DNA from 2 places in the Pseudonocardia sp. CA-142604 genome. Region 1 is predicted to be linked to the other one. Evidence: riboswitches for the same ligand, from Rfam matches in the RefSeq annotation. Region 1 holds a riboswitch; the other holds the start of a gene.
What was found. A riboswitch is a leader RNA that binds a small molecule or an ion and turns the genes downstream of it on or off. The one in region 1 is predicted to bind S-adenosylmethionine.

Region 2: linked by a shared signal. The riboswitch ahead of ACQPZQ_RS26050 (aminotransferase class V-fold PLP-dependent enzyme) and the one ahead of ACQPZQ_RS16950 (FAD-dependent oxidoreductase) in region 1 are both predicted to bind S-adenosylmethionine.

The regions. Positions count from the first base shown of each region.
Region 1 covers NZ_CP192045.1:3,718,356-3,722,678, reverse strand. The annotation lists gene ACQPZQ_RS16965 (amino acid ABC transporter ATP-binding protein) at 1-5, opposite strand, end outside; gene ACQPZQ_RS16960 (amino acid ABC transporter permease) at 2-976, opposite strand; gene ACQPZQ_RS16955 (GNAT family N-acetyltransferase) at 973-1,461, opposite strand; gene ACQPZQ_RS16950 (FAD-dependent oxidoreductase) at 1,458-2,630, opposite strand; SAM riboswitch class I at 2,924-3,017, opposite strand; gene ACQPZQ_RS16945 (hypothetical protein) at 3,346-4,323, shown strand, end outside.
Region 2 covers NZ_CP192045.1:5,742,764-5,747,086, reverse strand. The annotation lists gene ACQPZQ_RS26055 (methionyl-tRNA formyltransferase) at 1-262, opposite strand, end outside; gene ACQPZQ_RS26050 (aminotransferase class V-fold PLP-dependent enzyme) at 352-1,725, opposite strand; SAM riboswitch class IV at 1,760-1,875, opposite strand; gene ACQPZQ_RS26045 (aminotransferase class V-fold PLP-dependent enzyme) at 1,966-3,474, opposite strand; gene ACQPZQ_RS26040 (alpha/beta hydrolase family protein) at 3,474-4,323, opposite strand, start outside.

The DNA of each region.
Region 1 (4,323 bases):
GTCATGCCGGCACCCGCTTGCGCAGGAGGGCGATTCCGGTGCGCGCCGCCGCCCGGAACCGCTGAACGGGCGTCGGTGGCACGGTTCGCAGCGCCCCCCGGGCGTAATAACGCTCGATGTAGAACTGACCGATCGACATCACCGTGGTGAGCACCAGGTACCAGATCGCCGCCACGAGCAGCAGCGGAATGACTCGCCCGTTGCGCGTGTAGATCACCTGTACCTGGTAGAAGAGCTCCGACAGGGCCATGATGTAGACGACCGACGTGCCCTTGACCAGCCCGATCAGCTCGTTGCCCGCGGTCGGCAGGATCGTCCGCATCGCCTGCGGGAGCTGGATCCGGCGGAACTGACGCAGCTTCGGGATGCCGAGCGCCGCTGCCGCCTCGAGCTGCCCCTGGTCCACCGAGAGGAAGCCCGAACGCACCACTTCGGCGGCGTAGGCGGCCTGGTGCAGCGCGAGCCCCAGCACCGCGGCCGTGACGGGGCTGACGAGGTCCATCGTGCCGACCGAGAAGAAGGCGGGCCCGAACGGGATTCCGAAGCTGATCGCGCGGTAGAGCAGCGCCAGGTTGTACCAGAACAGCAGCTGCAGGATCAGCGGCACGGACCGGAAGATCCAGATGTAGGTCCAGCTGACGGAGCGCAGCAGCGGATTCGGCGAGAGCCGCATGAGCGCGAGCAGCGTGCCGAGGACGAAACCGATGACGATCCCGAGCACCGTCAGCTGCAGAGTCAGCGCGACCGCCCGCAGGATCGACGGCGCGAAGAGGAACTGCCCGACGGTGGGCCAGTCCCACGCGGGGTTGGTGACGAGCGCGTTGATCGCCATCGCGAGCAGCACCGCGACGACGACCGTGGCCGCCCAGCGCCACGGGTGCCGGGCCGGCACCACGACGAGCCGTTCGTCGAGGTCCTCGGCGCCCCTCGGTCGGCCGTTCGTGATCACGGTTGCGGTGTCGGGAGCTGCGCTCATCGAGAGCTCACTTCCTTCTCGAAGGGGTGCTTGCCGATCTGCTCGGCCGGCAACCCCGGGTCGTAGAGCGGCGAGTAGCCCGTGGCCAGGTAGAGGCCCTTGGCCTCCGGCTGCCGCGGTCCGGTGGTCAGGTAGATCCGCCGGTACCCGCGTGCAGCGATCTCCCGCTCGAGCTCGCTGAGCACCCGTCGGGCCAGACCCCGGCGGCGGTGCGCGGAGTGCGTCCAGATCCGCTTGAGCTCTGCCGTGCGGTCGTCGAAGCGGCGGAAGGCGCCACCCGCCACCGGATCGCCGCCGGCGAGCAGGAGGATCAGCCCGCCGTCCGGTGCGCCGAACTCCTGCGGTCGACGGCGCATCTCCTCGCCGATGTCGCCGAGCGAGTGTCCGTAGCGGGTCGTGTACTCGTGATCCAGCTCGGTGAGCATCGGGACCACGAGCGGATCGGTGTAGGCGACGTGACGGACCTCCAGCGCCGGAGAGCTCATCGAGCGGCCGCCGCAGGGGCGCGGTCCATCGCGCCGGTGGAGAGGTCGGCGAGCACTCGCCCCAGCGCCGGAGCGAACGCGAAGCCGTGGCTCGAGAACCCCGCGCCGACGACGAGAGGGCCAGCCGTGTCCAGCACGAATCTCTCGTCCGGCGTGGAGGTGCGGGTACAGCCGAGCGGTTGGGGCACCCGGTGGTCAAGGCCCGGCAGGAAGGCGGCCACGTACTCCTGCAGTCTGCGCAGCTGCGCCGGGTCCGGCGCGAACGACGGCCGGTCCGGATGCATCTCCGGCCCCACGCCGCGGAACCCGAGCTTCACACAGCCCTCGGCAGTGGCCGTGCCGTGGACGCTCCCGGGCCAGCCGTCCTCCGGAGCAACGTGATGGACGAACGTCGGCCATGCGACCTGGCGCGCAGGAAACGAACCGGCGCCGCCCCATAGCGGAAAGTTCGTGGGCTGCTCCTGCGTCACCCGGAGCCTGGGCAGCTCGACGAGCCCGTCCAGCAATTCCGCGGTGCGGGCTCCGACCGCCACCACCGCCCGGCGAGCGCGAACAGGACCACGTGGCGTCGCGACCTCGACGAGATCGTCGCCGCGCACCGCGATCGCCGTCGCCGGTGTGGAACGCTTGACCACCGCCCCATGCGCGACGGCGGCGGCGGTCAGAGCGGCGACGGCCTGGCCTGCATGAATGCGGCCGGTGCGGTCCGGCTGGTACAGCACCGGGCCGCTGAACACCATCCCCGGCCACCGGGCCGATGCCTCGTCGGGATCGAGCCACTCGTGGGCGATGCCGTGCTTGGCAAGGGATTCGGCAAGCACTCTCGTGCCTCGCGGGTCGCCGTGGTCGACACCCCCGGTGATCTGCAGCAGCGCGGCGCCCGTCTGGGCTTCCACCTCCCGCCACAGCGGCAGAGCCTCAGCGGCGAGCCGCACGTACCGCGCCGAGGAATAGGTCTGCCGGTAGATCTCCGCCGACCCGTACGGAACACCACGCACCCGGCCGGTCTCGAGTTGATCGAGCAGCACCACGTCGCGATCGCGACCGGCGAGCTGCCATGCAGCCGCCGCACCGACCACACCGCCGCCGATGACCACGACATCGACCACGCCGGTGCGTGCCGATCTCGACGAGCGGCGCTGCACCGGGATATGCGGGAATGCCGGCATGACCGTCCTCCTACGACAGCAGGGAGCGCGAGCAATAGAGAGTCCACTGTGGACGCACGGCTCGTCCGGCACCGCCGGAACCACCGTTCACGAAGATCTGACGCGACGCGCCGGAAACCGCCCCTACGCGTCAGCGCACGGGACGCGGGTTGGCCCGGAGGCCGGGGTCAATCAGCGACAAAGATCGGCCTGCGTGCGGCACAGATCAACATGCCGACGCTTCGACCATGTGGACGTCAACCACGTCGACGAGCGGATGACCGCCGGCCGGGCGTGCGATCGACGCACGATGTCTCCCATCGATCCTGGCGTTAGCACCCGGCGCCGTAAGGCACATGGTTGCTGCGGCTTCGACGAGCCAGATCTCTCGGCCGCTCTGGATGGACGACAGCAAATGTAGGCGACGACCCGATGGATCTGTCAAGGATGTGACGAACACGCGCGTATCCGACGCGTGACGACCGGCTGCCGTGACCGGATCCGACGGGGCGCGGGTGAGCGATGGCAGAAATCGTGCTGCCAGCGCGACCACCACCAGCGACGCGCGTACCACGGTCCCCGTGACGCCGAGCAACCTCGACACCAGCGGATCCGGCCTCGAGGAGGATTGCTCGTGCAGGCGCAGTACAAGCGAGCCGACACCCCGCACAAGCAGTCCGACAGTCGCCGATCGTCTCGACCTACCCCTGCCTCCGGGCTCCACAGCCTGCAGCGCATGGCGGGCAACGCCGCCGTGACGCACGTCTTCCAGGCCCGACGGCAAGAACTGGCCCACAGCGAGCATGTTCGGCGACCTGCGGTGCAGAACGTCCTGCCTTCTCCCGCCCGGGCCCTGGTGACGACGCTGGGCGCCGGCATGGAGACCCGGTTCGCGATGGAGAGCGGCGGCGCGATGGAAAACAATTGCGCGGCAGCGGAAGGCAACTCCATCGAGGTACGTCCGGTGCAGCGAGTACCCGACAGGGCCGATCCCGGGACCGTACGCGACGAATCCGTCGATGCTCCCCGGGCAAAGGGCGCCGCCAGGTTGCCGAGATACAGGCAGAAGAACCCGAACACGACCAGTCCTCACCCAGCAGGACTGCGGATGACGGACAGGATCGCTCGGATCGTGTACGACGCCGTCGCCCACACGAACACGCCGCATGTAGCGGCCAGCGACGTCGCCGGTGCCGGCATGCTGCTCGCCGCCAACTCGGGCAAAAGGGGACTGAGCGAAGAGGCGCAGACTGCAGGAATAGACCACCTGCTGGACGTCGGAACTCGGGGGGAATCACAGCTCACGTATGGCCGGAAAAGCGAACATCAGCTCTGGGATCAGACGAAGTATCGAGCTCTGCTCACGGGGGATTACCAACGAGCGCATCCCGACCACGCAGAGGAGCTGGGGAGGATCGCCGCCGCGGTGACGCAAGGGCCGAGGTGGGAGGACGGACCCGAGGACGAAGCGAACGGTTCCGTACACGGTGAGATGACCCTGGCAGGGGAACAGATCGAGAGCTGGCGCCGGAACCGCTGGCCACTGGGCGAGGGGAAGATCAAGGAAGTTGCGATGGGCGGGGTCAAGAGCGCGTGTGGGGCGTGCCAGTGGACCATCGACGCCGTCAACGAGCACATCGGAAAGGAGTTGGGGTACGAACTGGTCGCATCTGGTTCTCACGGACAGTTGTTCAGTGGATGGACGCTGCCCGCG
Region 2 (4,323 bases), 2.0 Mb from region 1:
TGCGCCAGTTCGACACGACCATCACGTCCGCGTCAGCGGCGCCGATTCGCTCCGCCACCTCCGCGTCGTCGGCCCGGGTGCGCACCAGCACGGGGATGCCGTGCTTGGCCGCGAGCTCGGCCACGGAGTCGTTGAAGATCGTCTCGTACGGGTTGTCGCTCTCCGGGTGTGTGACGACCAAGGGGACCTCGTGCCCGGCCGCGAGTACCGCGTCCAACGTCCGATGGCCCCACGTCATGTAGCCGAACACGACGACGCGCATGCAGCACTCCTCCCCGCCCGATGTGTGATCGAAAAGGAGGATAGCTGCTTGTTAGGTTTGCCTGTCCAACGTCGCCGGGATCGGGATGCTCAATCCGAGCTGCAGGCGGAGGCCCCCGTGCCGAGAGCCAGGTCGCCCACGACCCCGAGGGGATCGTGGTCGCGCGGGTCGGGCGTCGGCACCCACCGCCCGTCGACACGTCCGTAGGTCCAGTCCGGGCCCTGCGTGACGAGCTGCCGGAGCGCCTCCACCAGCCGATCCACGTGTTCCTCGGTGGTGCCGATCCCGATGCTCGCGCGCAGCGCCTCGCCGTTCTCCCCGCAGAGCCTGAGCAGCAGCGGGTGGGCGCAGAAGCGGCCGTCCCGGACGCCGATCCCGTGCTCGGCGGACAGGTACGCGGCCACCCGTCCCGATGGGTGCTGCGCCGGGAGGGAGAAGCTCTGCACGGCGACGCGTTCGGTGCTGTCCGACCAGATCCGCAACGTCCGCACCTCCAGCACGGTGGCGAGACCCGCCGCGAGCCGGTCCGAGAGCGCGCGCTCGTGCGCGAGCGCCGCTCCGTCGAGTACCGGGGCGAGCGTGCGGCAGGCCTGTGCAAGCGCCGCCGCGCCGAGCACGTTCGGCGTGCCGCCCTCGTGCCGGTGCGGGGCGGAGGCCCAGATCGTGTGGTCCACCTCGACCTCCCGCACCGCGCCACCACCCGCGAGGTACGGCGTGCCCACGTCGAGCCAGTCACGCCGGCCGACGATCACGCCCGCACCGTAGGGGGCGTAGAGCTTGTGGCCGGAGAGAGCCACGTAGTCGATGCCTGTTTCGGCGATGTCGATGCTGCGGTGCGGCGCGAGTTGGGCGGCGTCGACCACCACCCGAGCGCCCCACCGGTGGGCGATCTCGACGATCCGGTCCAGCGGCAGGACCTCACCGGTGACGTTGGATGCGCCCGTCACGGCGACCAGGGCCACGGACGTCGATGCAAGGGCGGCCTCGAGGCCCGCGAGGGTCTCCTCCACGGTGTCGGCGGCCCGCAGCACCTGGTGGGCGCCGGTCTGCCAGGGGAGCAGGTTCGCGTGGTGCTCCACGTCCAGGCACAGGACGGTGCCCGGCACGCACCCGGCGAGCAGGTTCAGCGAGTCGGTGGTGTTGCGGGTGAACACCACCACGTCGTCCTCGGGCCGGGCGCCGACGAACTCGCCGACCGTGGCGCGCGCTGCTTCGAGGAGCGCGGTGCTGACCTGGGAGGCGTAGCCCGCGCCGCGGTGCACCGACGCGTAGTAGGGCAGCAAGTCGGCGACGTGGGCGGCCACGGAGCGCAGGGCAGGCGCGCTGGCGGCGAGATCGAGGTTGGCGTACGCCACGTTCCCGCCCGTGACCAGCGGCACCCGGAGGTCGTTGCCCACCACCGGGGGAAGCTCGCGTGACGTGGTGGACGAGATGTCGGAGGGAGCAAGAACGAGCGACAACATGGTCTCCTCATGAGGGGACCCGGCGACGCAGGCGGGTCCGCGCTTGCCACCGGACACCCCGCCCGGCGGCCTGGTCGTCACCCGGAGCACCCCACCGCGGAGGAGGGTTGCCGGCCAGCGAGCCGGGGCTTGGTGCTGGCACTCATGACCTGTCACCGACGCTACGTCGGCGTTCGATCGATCGTCAAGCCGCCCGTTGCCGCCGCCACAGGAGGATGGCGGCAACGGGGACGCGGCCCGCTAGACGTGCGTCGATTCGGAGTGGCCGGGATCGCGACGATCGTCCGGATCGTTCGCGAGGACCTTCGCCGCCTCATCGCGAAGTGACTCCCACAACGCGTCGACGTGCGAGGACTCCGTGAGCAGCGATCCGATGGCGACCCGGATGACATAGCGGCCGCCCACCGTGGTGTGGGTGAGGAACGCGCTGCCCGAGGCGTTGACGCGCTCGAGCACGGTGCGGGTGGCGCGATCGTCCGCCTCCGGCCCGTCGCCCGTGACGACACGCAGGCACACCAGTGCGAGCGACGGCTCGGCCGCGAGCTCGAACGTGGGGTCCTCGCGCACCTGGCCGGCGAGCTTCTCGGCCAGTGCGAGGTGCGAGCGGATGTGCGCCCGAAGACCGGACAGCCCGTGGCCGTGCACGACCGCCCACAGCTTCAGCGCACGGAAGCGGCGACCGAGCGGCACCTGCCAGTCGCGGTAGTCCACGACGAAGCCCGACTCCGAGGCGGCGTTGCGGAGGAACTCGGGAGTGATCGAGAGCGCGGCCGGGAGCGCGGCGGCGTCCCGCACCCAGAACAGCGACGCGTCGAACGCCGTGAGCAGCCATTTGTGGGCGTTCGTGCAGAACGAGTCGACGAGTTCGACGCCGTCGAGCAGGTGGCGGAGTTCGGGACACAGCGCCGCCACACCGGCCCACGCGGCGTCGACGTGCACCCAGGCTCCGTGCTCGGCTGCCGCGTGCGCGATCTCCCGCACCGGGTCGATCGCGCCGGTTCCCGTCGTGCCGATGGTGGCGCAGACCAGAACCGGCCGCAGCCCTGCCTCGGAGTCGGCCCGGAGCGCGGCGGCCAGGGCGTCGGGCGACATCGCGAGCGAGCCCGGCGACGGCTCGATGATCCGCAGCGCTTGTTTGCCCAGCCCGACGACCCGCACGGCCTTCGCGAGTGCGGAGTGCGTCTCGGCCGTGGCGTAGACGCGCTCCGTGCCGTCGACGCCGCGTTCCCGCCAGTCCGGGTTGCTGCGGTGCAGGGCCGCGAGGAGCGCCACGAGCGCAGCCGACGACGCGGAGTCCTGGATCGACCCGCCCCCGCCGCCTGCGAACGTGAAGGACGGGTCCAGTCCGAGCGCGGCCGCCATGGCGTCGAGCAGCACCTGCTCCACCTCGGTGGCAGCGGGCGAGGTGGCCCAGAGCATCCCCTGTACACCGAGACCGGTGGAGAGCATGTCGCCGAGCAGCGAGTGCAGCGAGGCGTTGGCCGGGAAGTAGCCGAAGAAGCCGGGGTGCTGCCAGTGGGTGGTGGCAGGCACCACCACGCGGTCGATCTCGTCGAGCAGGCCGGCGAGCGGCTGCGGCTCCTCGGGCAGGCCTGCGGCCAGCAGCGTGGGTGTCAGCTGCTCGCGCACCCATCCCGGCTGGACGTCGGGTAGCACGGGCCGGTCGGCGACGCCGGCTCGGTAGTCCGCGATCCAGTCGACGACGGCGTGACCGAGCCTGCGGAACTCCTCAGGGTCGACGTCGGGCATCAGAACCTCTCGCTCATCCAGTTGGTGACCAGGTTGAGCACCTCGGAGTCGATCGTCGTATCGATCGTCGGGTACTCGGTGATGGCGCCCGTGGTGGCCGGCTGCATCAGATGGTTGAGCTCGGCGAAGGTGCGGATCGTCACGTCCGGTTTGCCGGCGAGCAGCGTCCGCAGCGCGGGTTCACTCTGGGTCGGTGGCACCTGGAGGTCCTTTGCGCCGAAGATGGCGAGCACCGGCACCTGCAGCGCCCGCAGGGCCGGCGCGGGGTCGTAGGTGAGCACAGCGCGGTACGCGGGCGTTGCCGGGAGCTGGGCCTCGAGCTCCGCGGCGCTCGGACGCTGGTCCTCGGGCAGCGCAGAGGTCTGCTGGGCGATGCGGTCGCGGGACAGCTGCCGGGCGGCGTCGTAGTTCTGCGCCCGCAGCAGCCCACTGAGATTGCGTACGTAGTCGATCTGGGCCTGGACCTGCTCCGGGGGCGCGCCTGCCTGCTGGAAGAGCAACCGGTTCTGCAGGACGAGCACCTCCTCCCCGGTGACGGCCGGGGCAGCCATGAGCACGACGAACGCTACCCCGCCCGCGCCGGCACGCTGGGCGACGAGCGGCGCGAGGTAGCCGCCCTCGCTGTGGCCGAGCAGCCCGATCTTCGCGGGGTCGATCTCGGCACGGGTCTTCAAGAACGCGAGCCCGGCCAGTGCGTCGCCGGTGAGGTCGTCGTAGCTCGACTGCTGAAGATCGCCGGTCGAGCCCCCGACGCCGCGGTCGTCCACCCGCAGGACGGCGTAGCCGGCGCGGGTGATCGCGTCGGCGAGCACCAGGAACGGCTTGTGTCCCGCGATCGTCTCGTCGCGG